DNA from 3 places in the Rhizobium sp. M1 genome. Region 2 is predicted to be linked to each of the others. Evidence: predicted binding sites of a transcription regulator. Region 2 holds the regulator's gene; each other region holds the start of a gene.

Region 1 (6,501 bases), on a different contig from region 2:
GCTATGAATGCATTCAGTGGGTGTTTTTCCAGATGGCCGGCATCGGCCCGATGTTCGGTCAGTTCGGCCATTTCTACAAATCCGCCGCCGACAAGGTCGCCAACAATTCCTATCCGGTGGAGCGCTATCGCGATGAATCCAAACGGCTGCTCGGCGTCCTCGAAGGCAGGCTGAGAGGTCGGCAGTGGATCATGGGCGATCTGTATACGATCGCCGACATCACCACCTTCACCTGGGTTCGCGGCGCCGATATCTTCTATGGCGGCCGCGAGGTCCTGGACTATGCGAGTTTCCCCGCCGTTTCCGATTGGCTGGAACGCTGCATCGCCCGCCCGGCCAGCGCCAGGGGCCTCAATATTCCGGTCAAGCCGGAGTAGTTGGCGGTTCCGGAAAGCGCAAAGGCTGCTCTCGGGAGCGGCCCTCAATATATGACAACCCTCGGCTTCCCCCCCCGCCAACGTCATCCTCGGCCTTGTGCCGAGGATCTGCTGCCCTATCGACCCGAGCCAGATACTCGGGACAAGCCCGAGTATGACGAAAGAGAAGTTGGCCGGCTTTTTCAGCAGTCTGACCGCTTTCAGCGGAGACCGTTATTTCGCCCGCCCGCCTCTATTGCCGGCTTGCAGTCTGCCTTGCGCCTTCGAGCTTGAAGCGCGGAAAGACGAAAACGCCGGCCATGCTGCCGCTGTATTTCTCTTCGAGCCCGTTCGACTCGCCCATGCAGAACAGCGGCTGGCGCAAGCCGTTCGGCATGATGATCGTCGTCGAAAAGCAGAAGGAGGAGCAATGTGTTGCCGCCTGTTCGAACAGTTCCAGCACGTGACTGCGATCTCCCGAATCGTAGCATCGTATCAGGTTCAGCAGTCCGCATTCCTCTGCGGAGAGGCCGTGCAGCATGGCGCTCCACTTGCCGAGACGGAGCACGCCGCTCGACAGATCCCCGGTCCAGCTTTCGGAAACGGAAAACTGCGCCAGCATCTCGTGCTGTTGATTGTTGTCGTTCATCGAGCCGGGCAGCAACGGCACGGCTGCATTGGCTTTGGCAATCTTGAACACGGGCGTTCCCTCGTTCGCATGCGGCTCCTCCGCCGCACGCTCGGCAAACACTAGACACAGGCTTATGCAGCATCGGGCATAATGCCCGCGCCCATACCGGCGATCATTGCCGCGGCCATCCGAGCCTCCGAACCGGAGCCTCTTCGCAGCCGACTATTCTGGCATCGCCTTCCCGCGCTCGTCTGACAGCGAAAATGATCGCCGGGCGCGCTTCAATTGCAGCGCGGATTTATAGGGGCTTTTGCACAAACGGCAACGGCTTTTTAAGGGGTGTTCGCATCGAGATCCTCGGCCGGAGATGTCGGATCTCCGCGCTGTTGGCGAGAATGGAGCCCAATTTTCAGCGCTTTTCCCCCGTTTCGTCCCACTTGGCGGGAGTTACATCGCCGCAAGACGACGATCTCCCGCAGGTTGCGTGGAGAGAAAAACAAGCAGCGGCGCAAGCCTCACGAAAGCTTGGCCCGCCGGCAAATGCGATGCACGGCACAAAATCGCGCGCAACGGATCGAATCGTTTCGAGCAAGCTCGCGGCAAAGAAAAAGGGCGACCCGAGGGCCGCCCTTCCTGTTCCGGATGCCGGAATGTGTGCAGGCTTTCGCCTATCACATCATGTCCATTCCGCCAGTTCAGCGCGCTTGCCGCGCTGAACCATCTTAGATGATGGGCGGACTCATGGACGATGCTGTGAAAGGCCGTTGGCCTATCACATCATGTCCATTCCGCCCATGCCGCCCATGCCGCCCGGCATAGCCGGAGCGTCCTTCTTGGGCAGCTCGGCGATCATGGCTTCGGTGGTGATCAGCAGCGATGCGACGGAAGCGGCATCCTGCAGGGCGGTGCGAACGACCTTGACCGGGTCGATGATGCCCATGCCGATCATGTCGCCATATTCGCCGGTCTGGGCGTTGTAACCCCAGTTGTCCTGATCCTTGTCGAGGATCTTGCCGACAACGATCGAGGCTTCGTCGCCTGCGTTCTCAGCGATCTGGCGGGCCGGAGCCTGCAGCGCGCGGCGAACGATGTTGACGCCGGCTTCCTGGTCGTCGTTGATACCCTTGGAGGTGATCTTGACGGAGGAGCGCAGCAGGGCAACGCCGCCGCCCGGTACGATGCCTTCCTGAACGGCAGCGCGCGTCGCGTTGAGGGCGTCGTCGATGCGGTCCTTCTTTTCCTTCACTTCGACTTCCGTCGAGCCGCCGACGCGGATGACGGCAACGCCGCCTGCGAGCTTGGCAAGGCGTTCCTGCAGCTTCTCGCGGTCGTAGTCGGAGGTGGTTTCTTCGATCTGGGCCTTGATCTGGGCAACACGGCCTTCGATGTCGGACTTGGCGCCCGAACCGTCGACGATCGTGGTGTTTTCCTTGGAGATCGAAACCTTCTTGGCACGGCCGAGCATGTCGAGCGTGACGCTCTCGAGCTTGATGCCGAGGTCTTCGGAGATCACGGTGCCGCCCGTCAGGATGGCGATGTCTTCGAGCATGGCCTTGCGGCGGTCGCCGAAGCCAGGAGCCTTGACGGCAGCGATCTTCAGGCCGCCGCGCAGCTTGTTGACGACGAGCGTAGCAAGGGCTTCGCCTTCGACGTCTTCAGCGATGATGAGGAGCGGCTTGCCGGTCTGGACGACGGCTTCGAGAACCGGGAGCATCGACTGCAGGTTCGAGAGCTTCTTCTCGTGGAGGAGAATGAAGACGTCTTCGAGGTCGGCAACCATCTTTTCCGGGTTGGTGACGAAGTAGGGGCTGAGGTAGCCGCGGTCGAACTGCATGCCTTCGACGACTTCGAGTTCGGTTTCGGCGGTCTTGGCTTCTTCAACCGTGATGACGCCTTCGTTGCCGACCTTCTGCATGGCTTCGGCAATGTCGAGGCCAACCTGGCGCTCGCCGTTTGCCGAGATCGTGCCGACCTGTGCGACTTCTTCCGAGGTGTTGATCTTCTTGGCCTTGGCCTGGAGATCCTTGACGACTTCGGCGACGGCGAGATCGATGCCGCGCTTCAGGTCCATCGGGTTCATGCCGGCGGCAACGGCCTTGGCGCCTTCGCGAACGATCGCCTGGGCCAGAACGGTTGCAGTCGTCGTGCCGTCGCCGGCGATGTCGTTGGTCTTCGAAGCAACTTCGCGGACCATCTGGGCGCCCATGTTTTCGAACTTGTCTTCGAGTTCGATTTCCTTGGCGACCGAAACGCCGTCCTTGGTGATGCGCGGCGCGCCGAAGGACTTGTCGATGATGACGTTACGACCCTTCGGGCCGAGCGTGACCTTGACTGCATCGGCGAGAATGTCGACGCCGCGCAGCATCTTTTCGCGCGCGGTGCGGCCAAACTTGATTTCTTTAGCTGCCATGTTTGTGACTCCTGAATTCGAATTGTTCGGGCAAAAACCCGTCAGTCATTTCGGGAAAGCGGATCGGCCAATCAGCCGATGATGCCCATGATGTCGGCTTCCTTCATGATCAGAAGGTCTTCGCCGTTGATCTTGACTTCGGTGCCGGACCACTTGCCGAACAGCACGCGGTCGCCAGCCTTGACGTCGAGTGCGACGACCTTGCCGGACTCGTCACGAGCGCCGGAACCGACGGCGACGATTTCGCCTTCCTGCGGCTTTTCCTTGGCGGTGTCGGGAATGATGATCCCGCCCTTGGTCTTCTCTTCGGACTCGACGCGACGAACGACGACGCGGTCGTGAAGCGGACGGAAATTGGTGCTTGCCATTGTCTAATCCCTCGATCGAATGACATTCGCGGGCCGGAGCGGCCCACATGGATAGGTGTTAGCACTCCCTTGCGGTGAGTGCTAGCGACGTGCATTTAGGGATGGCTCCGAAAGGAGTCAATGAGAGCAATCACGAATTTTTGTGCCGGAATTGTGAAGAGACCGGAGAAATGCCGGAGATTTCGGCCGAACCCTCTGTCGCGGCCGCCGGATTGTCGCGACAAGGCTTTGCGGTGGCTGATGGCGAAGAAAATGCCTTGCCATCCTCCTGCGCCTTTGCAATGTCACCGGTGACTGCAGCAACTCGGGATATTGGAATGGCCAAGCGGATAGAAACCTTCTCTGAGATCACGGATCGCTATGATGTGGTGCTCTGTGATGTCTGGGGCGTCGTTCACAATGGCGTCGATCCGTTCCCCAAGGCTGCCGCGGCCCTTCAGGCCGCCCGCGAGAGCGGCCTCGCCGTCGTCCTCATCACCAACTCGCCGCGGCTTTCCTGGCAGGTCGTCGAGCAGCTGCGTCATATCGGCGTACCCGACAGCGCCTATGACCGGATCGTCACCTCGGGCGACGTCACGCGCGGGCTGATTTCCGAGGGACCGAAGACGGTCTTTCTGCTCGGCCCCGAGCGCGACAAGGCGCTTCTCGAAGGCATCGGCGTCGAGCGGGTGCCATCAGGCGAAGCGCAATCGCTCGTCTGCACCGGCTTTTTCGACGATGAGACCGAGAAGCCGGAAGATTACACCGACATGCTTCTGGATTTTCAGGCGCGCGAGGTGCCGATGATCTGCGCCAATCCAGACCTCGTCGTCGAGCGCGGCCACCGCATCATTCCCTGTGCCGGCGCCATGGCCGCCTATTACGAGCAGCTCGGCGGCAAGACCCGCATCGCCGGCAAACCGCACCGGCCGATTTACGAGGCGACGCTTGCGGCCGCCCGCGAGCTTCGCGGCGATTTCTCCGCCGAGCGCGTGCTGGCGATCGGCGACGGCATGCCGACCGATGTCCGCGGCGCCTTGAATTTTGGCCTCGACCTTCTCTACATCAGCGGCGGGATCCACGCCAAGGAATACACCTTGAACGGCGAAACCGACGAGGCAATCCTCAACGCCTATCTCGAACGGGAAAACGCCGCGCCGAAGTGGTGGATGCCGCGCCTTGCATAAAGAGTAGCCAGCCGATGACCGTCTTCCACCGCAATGAAACCCGCGATCCCTTGCCCGCCCATCTCAAGGGCGGGGTGATCGCCATCGGCAATTTCGACGGTGTGCATCGCGGTCATCAATCGGTGCTGAACCGCGCGCTTGAGATCGCAAGGGCGCGCGGCATTCCCGCTCTTGTGCTGACCTTCGAGCCGCATCCGCGCACGGTCTTCCGGCCGCAGACGCCGGTGTTTCGCTTGACACCGGCGCCGCTCAAGGCCCGCATCCTGGAAACGCTGGGGTTCAACGCCGTCATCGAATATCCCTTCGATTACGAATTCTCGCAGCGCTCGGCTGATGATTTCATCCATTCGATCCTGAAGGATTGGCTCGGCGCCTCCGAAGTCGTCACCGGCTTCGATTTCCATTTCGGCCGCAACCGCGAAGGCGGTCCCGCCTTCCTGATGAATGCCGGCCAGACCTACGGCTTCGGTGTCACCCTGATCGATGCCTTTCGCGACGAAAATGCCGATGTCGTCTCGTCGAGCCATATCCGCACGCTGTTGAAGGAGGGCGAGGTCAGCGAAGTCGCCGGCATGCTGGGCTATCGCTATACGGTGGAGGCCGAGGTGATCGACGGCGAAAAACTCGGCCGGCAGCTTGGCTTTCCCACCGCCAACATGCGCCTGCCGCCGGAGGCCGAGCTTGCCGCCGGCATCTACGCCGTCCGCTTCCGCCGCCAGGACGGAACGCTCCACGACGCGGTCGCAAGCTACGGCCGCCGCCCGACGGTGACGGAAAACGGCGCGCCGCTGCTCGAAACCTATGTCTTCGATTTCAGTGGCGATCTCTACGGCCAGCTCTGCGCCGTCTCCTTCTTCGGCTATCTTAGACCGGAGCTGAAATTCGACGGCCTCGATCCGCTCGTCGCCCAGATCAAGCGCGACGAGGAGGAGGCGCGGGCGCTGCTGGCGGGTGTCAAGCCACTCGGCGAACTCGACCGGAAGCTTTGCTTTTCCTGAGGTCATGGTCAGCGCGACGTCCTTCGAGCGCAAAAACCTCGGCGCCCCGGGGATCGCATCGCAGAATTCTTCTCTTCCTTTTCCGGCGAAAAACGCCTATGAACCGGCCCGATGAGAAAATTTCGGCTGGCGATCACGATGCGAATTATCGGCCCGGCCTTCCGCGCGCGCTAAGCGGCCGGGAGGTCCGGGTTTTCGGCGCTTGGATACAAGCGCTTCCGTCACCAGCTTTTTCATACCCGTTGCGCCCCTTTCTGGGCCGCCAGAAACGATTGTCCCGATATGACCGACACAGCCGAAAAAATCGATTACTCGAAGACCCTCTATCTGCCCGAAACCGATTTCCCGATGCGCGCCGGCCTGCCGCAGAAGGAGCCGGAGCTTGTCAAGCGCTGGCAGGAGATGGATCTCTACAAGAAACTGCGCGCCTCTGCCGCCGGCCGCGAGAAATTCGTCCTGCATGACGGACCGCCCTATGCCAACGGCAACATCCATATCGGCCACGCGCTGAACAAGATCCTCAAGGACGTCATCAACCGTTCGTTCCAGATGCGCGGTTACGACGCCAACTA
Region 2 (6,501 bases):
AGACCATCTATGTCGGCGGCGTCAAGCTCGAAGCCTTCACCACCTCGGGCGGCCTCGGCACCATGTGCGACACCATGCTCGGCAAGATCGACAATCTCGACTACAAGACCATGCGTTATCCCGGCCATATGGAGCTGATGAACTTCTTCTTCCATGAGCTTCTGATGCGCGACAAGCGCGCACTCGCCGGCGAGATTCTGACCAATGCCAAGCCGCCCGTCGAAGACGACGTCGTCTATGTCCACGTCGCCGCCGAGGGGACGGAGAATGGCAGCCTGCGCCGCAAGGAATTCGTGCGCGCCTATTATCCGATCGAGATTGCCGGCGCGCGCCGCACGGCGATCGCCTGGACGACGTCGGCCTCCGTCGTCGCCGTCATCGAGATGGTCCGTGACGGGCTGCTGCCGGCGACCGGCTTCCTGCATCAGGAGCATATTCCGCTGGAGATGTTCCTGAAGACGCCGACCGGCAGCCTGTTCAAGGCGGGTGCTACCAATCACGGCTGAAGATGATTTCGGCGCGGCGGTAAGGTCATCGCCGCGCCGGAAACAATCCGTTGTCCGATATCAGCAGGCGAGATCGGCGACGACGGAATCGAGGATCAGCATGCCCGCCGGTGTGCAGCGCAGCCGTGAATTGCCGATCCGCTCGATGAATTTATGTTCGAGCAGAAACTCTTCCCGCTTCGGATCGAGCTCGCGGCCGGAAAGCTGCTGCCAGCGGGCGAGATCGACACCTTCCCTGAGCCGCAGCCCCATCAGCAGCAATTCGTCGGACTGTTCCTCGTAGCCTAACCGCTCCTCGTCGAGAATGCCGTGGCCGTCGCGCTCGACCATGTCGAGCCAGGCTTCCGGCTTGCGCCCGGTCGCCGTCGCGATTTTTTCGCGGCCGCGCGTCAGCCGGCCTTGCGCGCCCGGCCCGATGCCGGCATAATCGCCGTAACGCCAGTAGGTCAGATTGTGCCGGCTTTCCGCACCCGGCCGGGCGTGGTTGGAAACCTCATAGGCGGGCATGCCCTCACCCGCGGTGATCTCCTGCGTCGCCTCATAGAGCACGGCCGATTGCTCGCCATCCGGCACGATCAGCTTGCCCGCCTTGTGCAGGCCGTAGAAGGGCGTGCCTTCCTCGATGGTCAGCTGATAGAGCGACAGATGATCGACCGCATAGGCGATCGCCTGCTTCAGCTCCCTTTCCCAGTCCTCGACCGTCTGGTCCGGCCGGGCATAGATGAGATCGAAGGACATGCGCGGGAAAATGTCGCGCGCGAGGACGATCGCCTTCAGCGCATCGGCGACGTCATGCAGCCTGCCGAGAAATTTCAGGTCCCGGTCGTTCAGCGCCTGCACGCCGAGCGAGACGCGATTGACGCCGGCCGCCCGGTAGCCGCGGAAGCGCTCGGCCTCGACGCTGGAAGGATTGGCCTCCATGGTGATCTCGATACCATCAGGCACGTGCCAGTGCCGGGCAATGCCGTCGAGAATGGCGGCAACCGTTTCCGGCTGCATCAGCGAGGGTGTGCCGCCGCCGAGGAAGATGCTCGTCACCGTCTTCGGCCCGCTCATCGCCCGCACCGCCGCCGTCTCCTTCAGGAAGGCGGCGGCAAAGCGCTCCTGATCCACCGGCTGGTGGCGCACATGGCTGTTGAAGTCGCAATAGGGACACTTCGCCGCGCAGAAGGGCCAATGGACATAGACGCCGAAGCCGGGCTCGCCGGTATCGGGCAGCAGCGTCGCATCGCGCGAGGAGCCTGGCGTATCGAAATTGCCCACGAACAGATCTTATGCCTCCAGGCAGGTTTCGACGAAGAGTTTGAAGGCGCGCGCCCGGTGCGACAGCGCCTGCGGCTTGCCGAAATTCCAGCCGTGTTTTTCCTCGCCGCTCATCTCGCCGAAGGTAACGCCGTAGCCCTCCGGCTGGAAGACCGGATCGTAGCCGAAGCCCTGCGTGCCGCGCGGCGGCCAGACGACATTGCCCTCCACTTCGCCGCGGAAGAGTTCGGTATGCCCGTCCGGCCAGGCGAGGCAGAGCACGCTGACGAAACGCGCGGTGCGCTGTTCAGGCGTCGTGGCGCCTGCTTCCTGCAGCGCCTTTTCCACCTTCGCCATCGCCATGTCGAAATCACGCGTGCCGTCGGCTCTTTCCGCCCAATTGGCGGTGTAGACGCCGGGATCGCCGCCGAGCGCGTCGACCACCAGGCCGGAATCGTCCGACAGCGCCGGCATGCCGGCGGCACTGGCCGAGGCGACCGCCTTGATCGTCGCATTCTCCTCGAAGCTGGTGCCGGTCTCGTCGGGCTCGACGAAATTCAGCTCGGCCGCCGATTTGGCGGTGAAGCCGAGCGGCCCGATCAGTTCCTGGATCTCGCGGATCTTGCCGGCATTGTGGCTGGCGACGACGATGGTCTTCGTTTCAAGCTTGCGCATTCAGATATCCTGTTCGATGCCCCAGATTTTGGCCTCCGCGCATTCCAGGCTGTTGCCGGCCGGATCGCGGAAATAGATCGAGCGGCCGCCGTTCGGCCAATGCACCTCGGATTCGATCGCCACACCTGCCGCTTTCAGCCGTTCGGCCATCGCATCGATATTGCGGCCGGCGACCCGGAAGCAGGCATGGCCCTCGCCGCTCGTGCCGTGCGGCGGCACCTGCAGGGCATTGGGCGCCGGCGGCTTTACCGTTTCCTCGGGGTTGAAGATCAGCAGCACGCCGGGGCCGCAGCGGAAGAAGACATGCCGGTTGGCCGCACGGGTGATCTTTTCAAGTCCGAGAACGTCTTCGTAGAAGACCTCCGCCGCATCGAGATCCCGCGCATAGAGCGCCGTTTCCAGCATGCCTTCCAGCATGGGGTTCATCCCGCAATCGCCTGCTTCTGCAGGGCGACGAGTTCGCCGATGCCGTTCTTGGCAAGACCCATCAGCGAGGTGAATTCCTCTTCGGTAAACGGCGTGCCTTCGGCCGTGCCCTGGATCTCGACGATGCCGCCGGCGCCGGTCATGACGAAATTGGCATCGGTCTCAGCCGAGGAATCCTCGAGGTAATCGAGGTCGATCACCGCCTGGCTGGCGAAGACGCCGCAGGAGATGGCGGCGACATGATCCTTCAGGACCCGGTCGACCTTGATCATGTTGCGGCTTTCCATCCATTTCAGGCAATCGTAAAGCGCGATCCAACCGCCGGTGATCGATGCGGTCCGCGTGCCGCCATCGGCCTGGATGACATCGCAATCGAGGGTGATCTGCCGTTCGCCGAGCGCCTGCAGATCGACGACGGCGCGCAGCGACCGGCCGATCAGCCGCTGGATTTCCTGGGTGCGGCCGCCCTGCTTGCCGGCCGCGGCCTCGCGCTTCATGCGTTCGCCGGTCGCCCGCGGCAGCATGCCGTATTCGGCCGTCACCCAGCCCTTGCCGGTATTGCGCAGCCACGGCGGCGTCTTGTCCTCGAGGCTTGCGGTGCAGAGCACATGCGTATCGCCGAACTTCACCAGGCAGGAGCCTTCCGCATGCTTGGAAAAGTTGCGCTCGAACGAGACCTTGCGCATCTGGTCGGTTTTTCTGCCTGAAGGCCGCATTCTTATCTCCTGGAGTTGCTGACCGCTTCTACGATTGGCGGCGCCCATTTGCAAATTCCCTTTTGCCACGGCGGCGAGTTTGACTATATTTTCGGAAGCATCATCAGTTTGGGTTCGAGAGGTTCATGGGCATCAGGTCGACGTCGGTTTCGGATGCCGTTGCCGTGCTGGACGAGCGCTCCCGGGAAATCTTTCGCCGCATCGTCGAAGGGTATCTGGAAAGCGGCGAACCGCTCGGCTCGCGCAATCTGTCACGCCTCCTGCCGATGTCGCTGTCGCCGGCCTCGGTGCGCAACGTCATGAGCGATCTCGAAGAGCTCGGCCTGATCTATTCGCCGCATATCAGCGCCGGCCGGCTGCCGACCCAGATCGGCCTGCGCTTCTTCGTCGATGCCTTCATGCAGGTCGGCGATCTCTCCGCCGAGGACCGCGCCAATATCGACCGCCAGGTGCGGGCGGAAAGCGGCGGCAATCCGGTGGAATCGATGATGAACGAGGCGAGCCGCATGCTGTCGGGCATTTCGCGCGGCGCCGGCCTCGTCATCACCTCGAAAAGCGATCCAGTGCTGAAGCATGTCGAGTTCATCCGGCTCGAGCCGACAAAGGCGCTCGCCGTGCTCGTCGGCGATCATGACCAGGTGGAAAACCGTATCATCGAGCTGCCGGCCGGCGTCACCTCCTCGCAGCTGACGGAGGCGGCGAATTTCCTCAATGCGCACATGTCCGGCCAGACCCTGCCGGAGCTGCGCAAACAATTGAGCAGGCTCAAGGACGATGTCCGACACGAGCTCGATGCGCTGTCGCGCGATCTCGTCGAGCGCGGCATTGCCGTCTGGGCCGGCAGCCCTGATGAGGGTAAGCCCGCCCAGCTGATCATTCGCGGCCGCGCCAACCTGCTCGAAGGCCTTGGCGGCGCCGAGGATCTCGACCGGCTGCGCATGTTGTTCGACGATCTCGAAAAGAAGGACAGCTTGATTGAGATCCTCAATCTGGCCGAAAGCGGCTCGGGCGTGCGCATCTTCATCGGCTCGGAAAACAAGCTCTTCTCGCTGTCCGGCTCGTCGCTGATCGTCGCGCCCTATCGCGACGAGGACGACCGGATCGTCGGCGCCGTCGGCGTCATCGGCCCGACGCGGCTCAATTATTCCCGCATCGTGCCGATGGTGGATTACACCGCCCAGCTCGTCTCCCGCCTTTCGCGCAATCCGCTTTAAGAACGTCGCCGAAGAAGGCGCGGAATTTTCTCTTCTTTGTCACGCAGACTTGATTTTTTTCGGTCAAACCTCGATATCGGGCGCATCTGAAGACACCAACCGGAGACCGTCATGACCGATGAAACGACGAAAAACGGACCTGACGCAACTGCGGCCGATGCCGCAGCCGACGCCGCCGCCTACGTCGAGAACGATACAGTGCAGGAAGAGACCGCCCAGCCAGACCCGCTTGAGCTTCTGAAAGCCGAAAACAGCGACCTGCGCGACCGCTATCTGCGCCTTGCCGCCGAGATGGACAATCTGCGCCGCCGCACCGAGCGCGAGGTCAAGGACGCCAAGTCCTATTCCGTCGCCGGTTTCGCCCGCGATATGCTCGCCGTCTCCGATAATCTGCGCCGGGCGCTGGATGCCATCTCTCCGGAGGCCAAGGCCACTGCCGATGCCGGCCTGACCACGCTGATCGAAGGTGTCGAGATGACCGAACGTGCCATGCTGTCGGCGCTCGAGCGCCATGGTGTGCGCAAGCTGGAGCCGGTCGGCCAGAAGTTCGATCCGAATTTCCATCAGGCGATGTTCGAGGTGCCGAACCCGGAAGTGCCGAACAACACGGTCGTCCAGGTCGTGCAGGCGGGCTTCACCATCGGCGAGCGCGTGCTGCGCCCAGCCATGGTCGGTGTCGCCAAGGGCGGCCCGAAGCCGGCCGAAGCCGAAACCAATTCCGTCTTCGACGAGAAGGACGCCTGAAGTCGTTTTCCTTCTCTCTTGTGAGAGAAGGAAAACCAAAGATCAGATGCGGGCGAAGCGTTCGATCAGAAGATCGAAGAAACCGTCCGCATCGACATGGCGCATCACCTTGGCATTGGGCTTGCGATCCGTCACATGCCACCAGTCGACGACGGTCATGCCGACGGTGAGTTCAGAGCGGACCTCGATCTCGACATTGCAGTCCCGGCCCTGGAAAAGCTCCGGCTTCAACAGATAGGCGACGACCGTCGGGTCATGCAGCGGCCCGCCGTCGGAGCCGTATTTCTCGATATCGAAGCGTTCGAAGAATTCCAGCATCTCGACCATCGCCTGTGCCGGCGCCGTGCCGATCTCGGCCATGCGCTTCACCCGGTCCTTGCGGGTCAGCAATTGATGCGTCACGTCGAGCGGCATCATCACGATCGGCACGCCCGAGCGGAAGACGATGTCGGCGGCCTCAGGATCGACATAGATGTTGAACTCGGCCGCCGGCGTGATGTTGCCGCCCTCGAAGAAGCCGCCGCCCATCATCACCAGCTCGCGGATGCGGGGTGCGATATCCGGCGCCTTCTGCAAGGCCATGCCGATATTGGTGAGCGGCCCGAGCGTGCAGAGCGTCACGGTGCCTTCCGGCTCGCGGCGCAGCGTCTCGATGATGAAGTCGACGGAATGGCCCGGCTGCAGCGCCATCGTCGGTTCGGTGAGTTCGGGGCCGTCGAGGCCGGTCTTGCCGTGCACGTGCTCCGCAGTCACCAGCTTGCGGGCGATCGGCCTGTCGGCGCCGGCGAAAACCTTCGTCTCCGGCCGGCCGCAGAGCTCACAGACGATGCGCGCATTGCGGCTGGTCAGCGAAAGCGGCACGTTGCCGGCGACCGTCGTGATCCCCAGTACCTCCAGCTCATCGGGGCTGCCGAAGGCCAGCATGATGGCGGCCGCGTCGTCCTGGCCGGGATCCGTGTCGATGATGATTTTTCTTGC
Region 3 (6,501 bases), on a different contig from region 2:
CGATGATGAGGAGCGGCTTGCCGGACTGGACGACGGCTTCGAGGATCGGCAGCATCGATTGCAGGTTCGAGAGCTTCTTCTCGTGGATCAGGATATAGGGATCCTCGAACTCGACCCGCATCTTGTCGGCGTTGGTGACGAAATAGGGGCTGAGGTAACCGCGGTCGAACTGCATGCCTTCGACGACTTCGAGTTCGGTGTCGGCGGTCTTGGCTTCTTCAACCGTGATGACACCGTCATTGCCGACCTTTTCCATCGCCTCCGCCAGGAAGCGGCCGATTTCAGCATCGCCATTGGCGGAGATCGTGCCGACCTGGGCGATCTCGGAATTGTTGGAGATATTGCGGGCGTTGGCCTTCAGTTCCGCGACGATGGCGACGACGGCGAGATCGATGCCGCGCTTCAGGTCCATCGGGTTCATGCCTGAGGTAACGGCCTTGGCGCCCTCCTTGACGATGGCCTGGGCGAGGACCGTCGCAGTCGTGGTGCCGTCGCCGGCGATGTCGCTGGTCTTCGAAGCGACTTCGCGGACCATCTGGGCGCCCATGTTCTCGAACTTGTCTTCGAGTTCGATTTCCTTGGCGACCGAAACGCCGTCCTTGGTGATACGCGGCGCGCCGAAGGACTTGTCGATCACGACGTTACGGCCCTTCGGGCCAAGGGTCACCTTCACGGCGTTGGCCAGGATGTCGACGCCGCGCAACAGCTTCTCGCGGGCTTCGACGTTGAATTTGACTTCTTTAGCAGCCATGTCCTCACTCCTTCATAGGCAGCTAGCATTGACCACGTCCTGAGGGTTCAGGCGGCCTGCTTTCCTTCGCTCTGGGCTTCGATGATACCCATCACGTCGCTTTCCTTCATGATCAGCAGGTCTTCGCCGTTGATCTTGATTTCCGTGCCGGACCACTTGCCGAACAGGACGCGATCGCCGACCTTGACGTCGAGCGCCTGAATCTGGCCGGCATCGTTGCGGGCGCCGGGACCGACGGCGATGACCTCGCCTTCCTGCGGCTTTTCCTTGGCGGTGTCGGGAATGATGATGCCGCCCTTGGTCTTTTCCTCGGAATCGACGCGGCGGACGAGAATGCGGTCATGAAGCGGTCGGAACGACATGTCTTCCTCCATCGACAAACAATGATGACGTTGTTCGCCAGACCGGACCGGATGACGAGGTCCGGGTGGGTGCAAGGTCGCGCGCCTTGCGGGATTGATCTGGTTCGATGGTTTTTCGATTTCAAGGGGCGGCGCAGAAAAATTAGCACTCGCTGCCGGCGACTGCTAATGGCCCTGCGGGGAACAGAAGACCGGCTGCTGCGTTCGAACTAATGACGATGGTCGTCCCCTCGTCTTGAAGACGCGTTCAAAACTGTGCTCCGGCTTGAATCCGGATTTCGGCGTTCCTAGCTCTCAGGCGATCGAGGCTCGATGAGCTCGATCACCGTCACACGTTCTTTTAGGCCCACGTTCTTTTAGGCCCACGTTCTTTTAGGAGTGAGTGACATGGAGGAGAAGACCAATATAATCAAAGACCTCACTATCGAGGAACGCGAGGAAATCTTCGTCGACATCGCTCGTACGCTGGAGGATACGGCGCGCGAGGCCCTCGTCGAGGGCAATATGCACTTTGCTGTACTGTCGAACAACATGGCCGAAGCGATCCGCGTCAACGCCGACGAACTCGCCCGGGACGATCCCGAGAATGCCGAGCGCGTATTGCTCCAGGCGACGGCGATGATCTCGCAGTTCGAGGCCGTGCACCCTTATCGCATGGTAAGCATGGCCGTTCACTGATTGACCCGCTCAAATCAATCGCCGGCGTGCGGAACTCTCACAGCTGGCGAAGGTTAATGGATCACAGCATCGAGAGGTGATCCATGACGACTTCGAAAACCAACACACCACCCGAAAGCGGAACCGACGACGCGCGTTCCTTCGACACGCAACGGGCCGAGGTCTATCGCCAGAATGCATCGGACGCAGCCCGGCGCAATGCGAGTTCGACATCGGATCGCGACAGCGGCACCGAAACGCCAAGCCTGAAACTCGCGAAAGAGTATCTGAGCCTCGGCGGGCGCCGCCGGTCCAAGATCGACGACAACATCACCACTGTTCGCCAATGGGAGGTGGATCCGCCGGCGGCCGAACGCTTCTGGCAGGAGCGGGTGGAGACGCTTTCAAAGGCTGAGCGCAAGCAGGTGGAGGATTTTCTTCCCACCATCAACACGCCTTGAAACACGGCCGCTCGAGGCGAAACCAAACTGCGAGGTCTGGTCGGACCTGGAGAAGATCATGGCCACAGACAAACACGAACAGATACGCCGGCGGGCCTACGAAATCTGGGAGGCCGAAGGCCGCCCCGAAGGGGCGGACCTGCGTCATTGGATGCAAGCCTGCGACGAGCTGGCCGGCGAGGACGAGGATGAGACGCTGCAGGACCTGCTCGATCAAGACGACAGGGACGACGCGGCGCTGCTTCAAGGCGCCGGGGAAAGCGGCGATCTCGATCGGCCACGCCCCGGATTTGGTCAAGGTGCCGGGGCGACGCCGCCCGATATCGAGATAACCACGGGGGAGAAACCTTCCCGGCAAAAGATCAGAGAGACCGAAGGACCGTAATCGTCATGCAGCATCTCGACCACGCCATGCAGATCGCCATGGAGGCACATGACGGCCAGACGGACAAAACCGGACGGCCCTTCTTCGAGCACTGTCAGCGGGTCGCGCTTCTCGTGCCGGGCGACGAGGCGCGAACCGTCGCCTACCTTCACGACGTCGCCGAAAAAGGCAATGGCTGGACGCTCGACAGGTTGAAAGAGGAAGGCTTCCCGTCGGCGATCATCTCTGCGGTGGATGCATTGACCCGGCGGCCCGACGAGCCGGACGAGGAATTCGTCAGGCGTGCGGCAGCAAACTCGCTCGCTTTGCCTGTCAAGTGGACCGATCTCGAAGACAATCTACGCCAAGCCGAACAGGCCGGCAAAGACAAGCAAAAATATCAAAGCGCCCTGGATCTGCTACGCGATATCGAGAACGGACAATAGTGTTCCCTTCCGGTGGCCGCAGCGAAGGTCCGGCCGGCAAGAGGCGTTCGTGTCGCTATTTCTGACGCGGCTGCCGCAAGCCGGCGCCGGCAGCGATCTGGCCGCCTTGGCGCCTGGCGGCAGCGGCTTCGTATAGCGTTCGCGCCGCATTGCGGATTTCCTCCTGCATCGCCTGGTCTTTCTCGTATGCCGCATGGCTTGTCGCGTAGGGTTCCCAGTAACCAATATAGCGGTCGATTTCGGCAAGCGGGCCTGCTGGTACAAGATCCATCGATCTCAGCCAGTCCGAAAGGTTCCTGCGGACACCTTCTGCACCTTCCGTGTCACCATGAACGACGACGGAAAACAGGCGGCCTTCCAGATGGCGGGGATAGGGCCATCCGTTCATCTCCAGCTGTTTTGCCTGGTCGGCATGTTTCCCATGGGTGCTCGTCGGATCCGGGTTGCCGCCGTCGGCACAGACAAGCCGGTCGATCATCAGCTTCAGGGATGACGGCGCCTGATACCAGTGCACCGGCGTGACGATCATGATGCCGTGCGCCTCGACCCACATCGGATAGATCTCGTTCATCCAGTCATGGATCTGTCCGAGCGAATAGTTGGGATAACAGGAACAGGGCCAGTGACAGAGAGCCGCCGCCGTGGAGAAGCAGGCTTTGCACGGATGGATCTGCCGGCCGTATTCCGAGGCGAGCCGGCTCAAGTCGAGGATCTCGATCTTCACATGGCGCTGCTGTTCCAGCACCTCCCTGGCGATGTCGACCATGCGGTAGCTCTTCGAAATCTCGCCCGGGCAGGTGTGTTCGCTGCGCGTCGAGCCGTTGACGAGAAGCAGACGGGTCGGCCCGTTCGGATCGTCATGCCGCTTTTGCGCGTCACGGATGGCATCGCGGGCCGCCAGCCAGTCTTCAGCCAGATCATAATCGGGATCGGCGAAGCCGGGGCCGGCCTTGCGGGTCTTCGGGCTTTTTCGCGAATTTGCGTAGGCTTCCCAGGCTGCCGACGCGAGTCGCGTAAGCTCTTCCTGCAATTTGCCGTAGGCCGGATCCCGAAATTGATTGAGAAAGCGCCGTTTGAATTCATGTTCGTCGAGCCGCGGGCTGGGACTGCCCTTGCGCGGTTCGAGATCGGAGGCTGAAGTGGCAACGTTGGCTGGCATTGGGACCTCCTGAAGCCGGTGCTTTGCTGAACGCACCGGCAGATACTGTGTTCCCGGCATGCCACCGATGGGCCGATGCAAGCGGAGCGTCGAGCGCTAAACTCTTCAGGATTTCAAGAAGTAGCCGCCACCCGCTAACCATTTCCTGACCATGAAACAGGCCACCATGGCATGCCGACCAGCGGTAAGTCGCTTATTAACTCATACGACCTATAGTCGCGGCCACTTGGGCGAACGGGGGAGTAGTCTTGTCCGACGAACTGCACATGATCTCTGCAATGGGTGGTGCGTTGACGGGCCTGCCCGGACTTGGCGATTGCCTTGATCAACACGATATCGTGCTCAGCGTTCACCTCGATCGAGATGAATTTCACGAATGCGTCGCCAAGCGGACGTTGCCCAACCTTATCCTGCTCGACGCCCTGTCGCCGGAGGGACGCGGTCTCGAAGACTGCCGGCGTCTCAAGGAAAACGCCGTAACGCGTGATATCCCGGTGATTATCCTGGTCTCGCCGCAGGACGAGCAAAGCAAGATTGCGGGGTTTGCCGCCGGTGCGGTGGATTGTGTCTCCAACCGCGTGTCAGCCGCCGAGCTCGTCGCCCGCATCAAGCGACATATCGAGCTCGGCGTGGCGCAGGCGCGACTGCAGCGGCGCAACGAGCAACTCGACACCGCGCTTGCCAGCATGGGACAGGGCGTGTGCCTGTTTGACGAGGGCGGCCGGCTGCTTCTTTCGAACAATCGTTATGCTGAGGTTTACGGACTCGATCCCGCCGTCATCCATCCGGGGCAGTCCCTGGAAGACATCCTGAATCTGAGACATGAGGTCGGTGCCGTTCCCGCCACTTCGACGTCGGACTATCTCGCCTGGGCCGAAGCGACCAATATGGGCGACGTGCCCCAGGATTGGATCAAGGAACTCAAATCGGGCCGGATCATCCGCGGCTATCATCAGCGGACGCCGGGGGGCGGCTGGGTATCGACCCATGAGGATATCACACAGGCCTGGTTGGCGGAAAAAGCCCTTGCAGAGGCGCACGCCCTGGCAGAACGCGCCGAGCAGGAGGCGCGGGCGGCGCATGCCCGGCTTCTGGCAGCCTTCGAAGTCGTCCCGGAAGGCCTCGTCCTGTTCGACGCCGAAGACCGCTTCGTGCTGTGGAACCGACGATACGAACAGCTTTACGCCGAAAGCGGCGATATGCTTGTCAAAGGGATGCGCTTCAAAGACCGCCTGCGTGCAGGCCTCGAACGAGGCCAGTATCCGGAAGCGGTTGGGCGCGAAGAGGAATGGCTTGAGGAGCGGCTGGCCCATCATGCCGAGCCCACCAGCAAACACGAGCAGCGTCTGCCGGGAAACCGGTGGATCCGGATCGAGGAACGCCGGATCTCCGAAGGGGGCAGCGTCGGCATCCGAGTCGACATCACCGATCTCAAGATGCAGGAGGCGTCGTTCAGGCTGCTGTTCGAAGGCAACCCGATGCCGATGTGGGTGTATGACCGCGATACCTTGAAGTTCCTCCATGTCAACCAGGCCGCCATCGATCATTATGGCTATCGTCTGGAGCAGTTCCTGACGATGACGCTGCGTGACATCCAGGCGCCACAGGACGCCGGACGGGTCACGTCTGCCGTCTTCGACGCCGAGGATCCAGCCGCCACGACCTGCTCCTCCCGCCACCGCAAGGGAGATGGCGGCACCATTGAAGTCACCGTCTATTCCACCTGCTTGAACTACAAGGGCAAGGCGGCATCGCTGATGGCCGTCGTCGACGTCACCGAGGCCAAGCGTGCCGAAAAGGCATTGCTGCAGCACCGCGATACGCTTGAGGAGATGGTGCGCTCCCGCACTGTCGAACTGGCGCGGCAGACGGAAGAACTCGAACGCATGCTCGAACAGGAAAAGCAGATCAACGAGTTGCAGCGCCAGTTCGTCTCGATGGCGTCGCATGAGTTCCGCACCCCGCTGGCGGTGATCGACGGCGCGGCGCAGCGGCTTATTCGCCGCAAAGAGGCGGCGACGCCGGAATTCCTGGCCGAAAAGGCCGACCAGATCCGCAGCTCGGTTTCCCGTATGCTCGAATTGATGGAAAGCATTCTTGCCGCCGGGCGGTTGGATCATGGCCGGATCACCATCGTACCCAAGCCGTGCTCAATTGCCGAAATCATCGAAACCTGCAGCGCGCGTCAGGAAAGCATCCGGCGATCCCATCGCTTCCTGCTCGAACTCGACCGGATTCCTCAGACCATTTATGGTGATCGCCCCGCGCTCGATCAGGTCTTCAGCAACCTGTTCTCAAATG

Evidence for each region. The regulator HrcA, encoded in region 2, represses chaperone genes, less so after heat shock. The targets are predictions, from matches to a motif close to GTTAGCACTCNCNNNNNGNGAGTGCTAAC.
Region 1: the regulator HrcA is predicted to act here: its motif matches at 3,823-3,851, upstream of groES (co-chaperone GroES).
Region 3: the regulator HrcA is predicted to act here: its motif matches at 1,255-1,283, upstream of groES (co-chaperone GroES).

The regions. Positions count from the first base shown of each region.
Region 1 covers NZ_NWSW01000002.1:42,700-49,200, forward strand. The annotation lists gene CO655_RS02360 (glutathione binding-like protein) at 1-377, shown strand, start outside; gene CO655_RS02365 (hypothetical protein) at 610-1,056, opposite strand; gene groL (chaperonin GroEL) at 1,760-3,397, opposite strand; gene groES (co-chaperone GroES) at 3,469-3,765, opposite strand; gene CO655_RS02380 (TIGR01459 family HAD-type hydrolase) at 4,083-4,931, shown strand; gene CO655_RS02385 (bifunctional riboflavin kinase/FAD synthetase) at 4,946-5,929, shown strand; gene ileS (isoleucine--tRNA ligase) at 6,212-6,501, shown strand, end outside.
Region 2 covers NZ_NWSW01000025.1:104,725-111,225, forward strand. The annotation lists gene CO655_RS23825 (saccharopine dehydrogenase C-terminal domain-containing protein) at 1-506, shown strand, start outside; gene hemW (radical SAM family heme chaperone HemW) at 567-1,769, opposite strand; gene rdgB (RdgB/HAM1 family non-canonical purine NTP pyrophosphatase) at 1,779-2,423, opposite strand; gene CO655_RS23840 (VOC family protein) at 2,424-2,849, opposite strand; gene rph (ribonuclease PH) at 2,846-3,565, opposite strand; gene hrcA (heat-inducible transcriptional repressor HrcA) at 3,691-4,779, shown strand; gene grpE (nucleotide exchange factor GrpE) at 4,891-5,523, shown strand; gene CO655_RS23860 (nucleoside hydrolase) at 5,566-6,501, opposite strand, start outside.
Region 3 covers NZ_NWSW01000008.1:79,322-85,822, forward strand. The annotation lists gene groL (chaperonin GroEL) at 1-751, opposite strand, end outside; gene groES (co-chaperone GroES) at 799-1,113, opposite strand; gene CO655_RS09420 (hypothetical protein) at 1,501-1,791, shown strand; gene CO655_RS09425 (hypothetical protein) at 1,875-2,231, shown strand; gene CO655_RS09430 (DUF2934 domain-containing protein) at 2,290-2,616, shown strand; gene CO655_RS09435 (HD domain-containing protein) at 2,622-3,041, shown strand; gene CO655_RS09440 (flavodoxin family protein) at 3,097-4,200, opposite strand; gene CO655_RS09445 (PAS-domain containing protein) at 4,479-6,501, shown strand, end outside.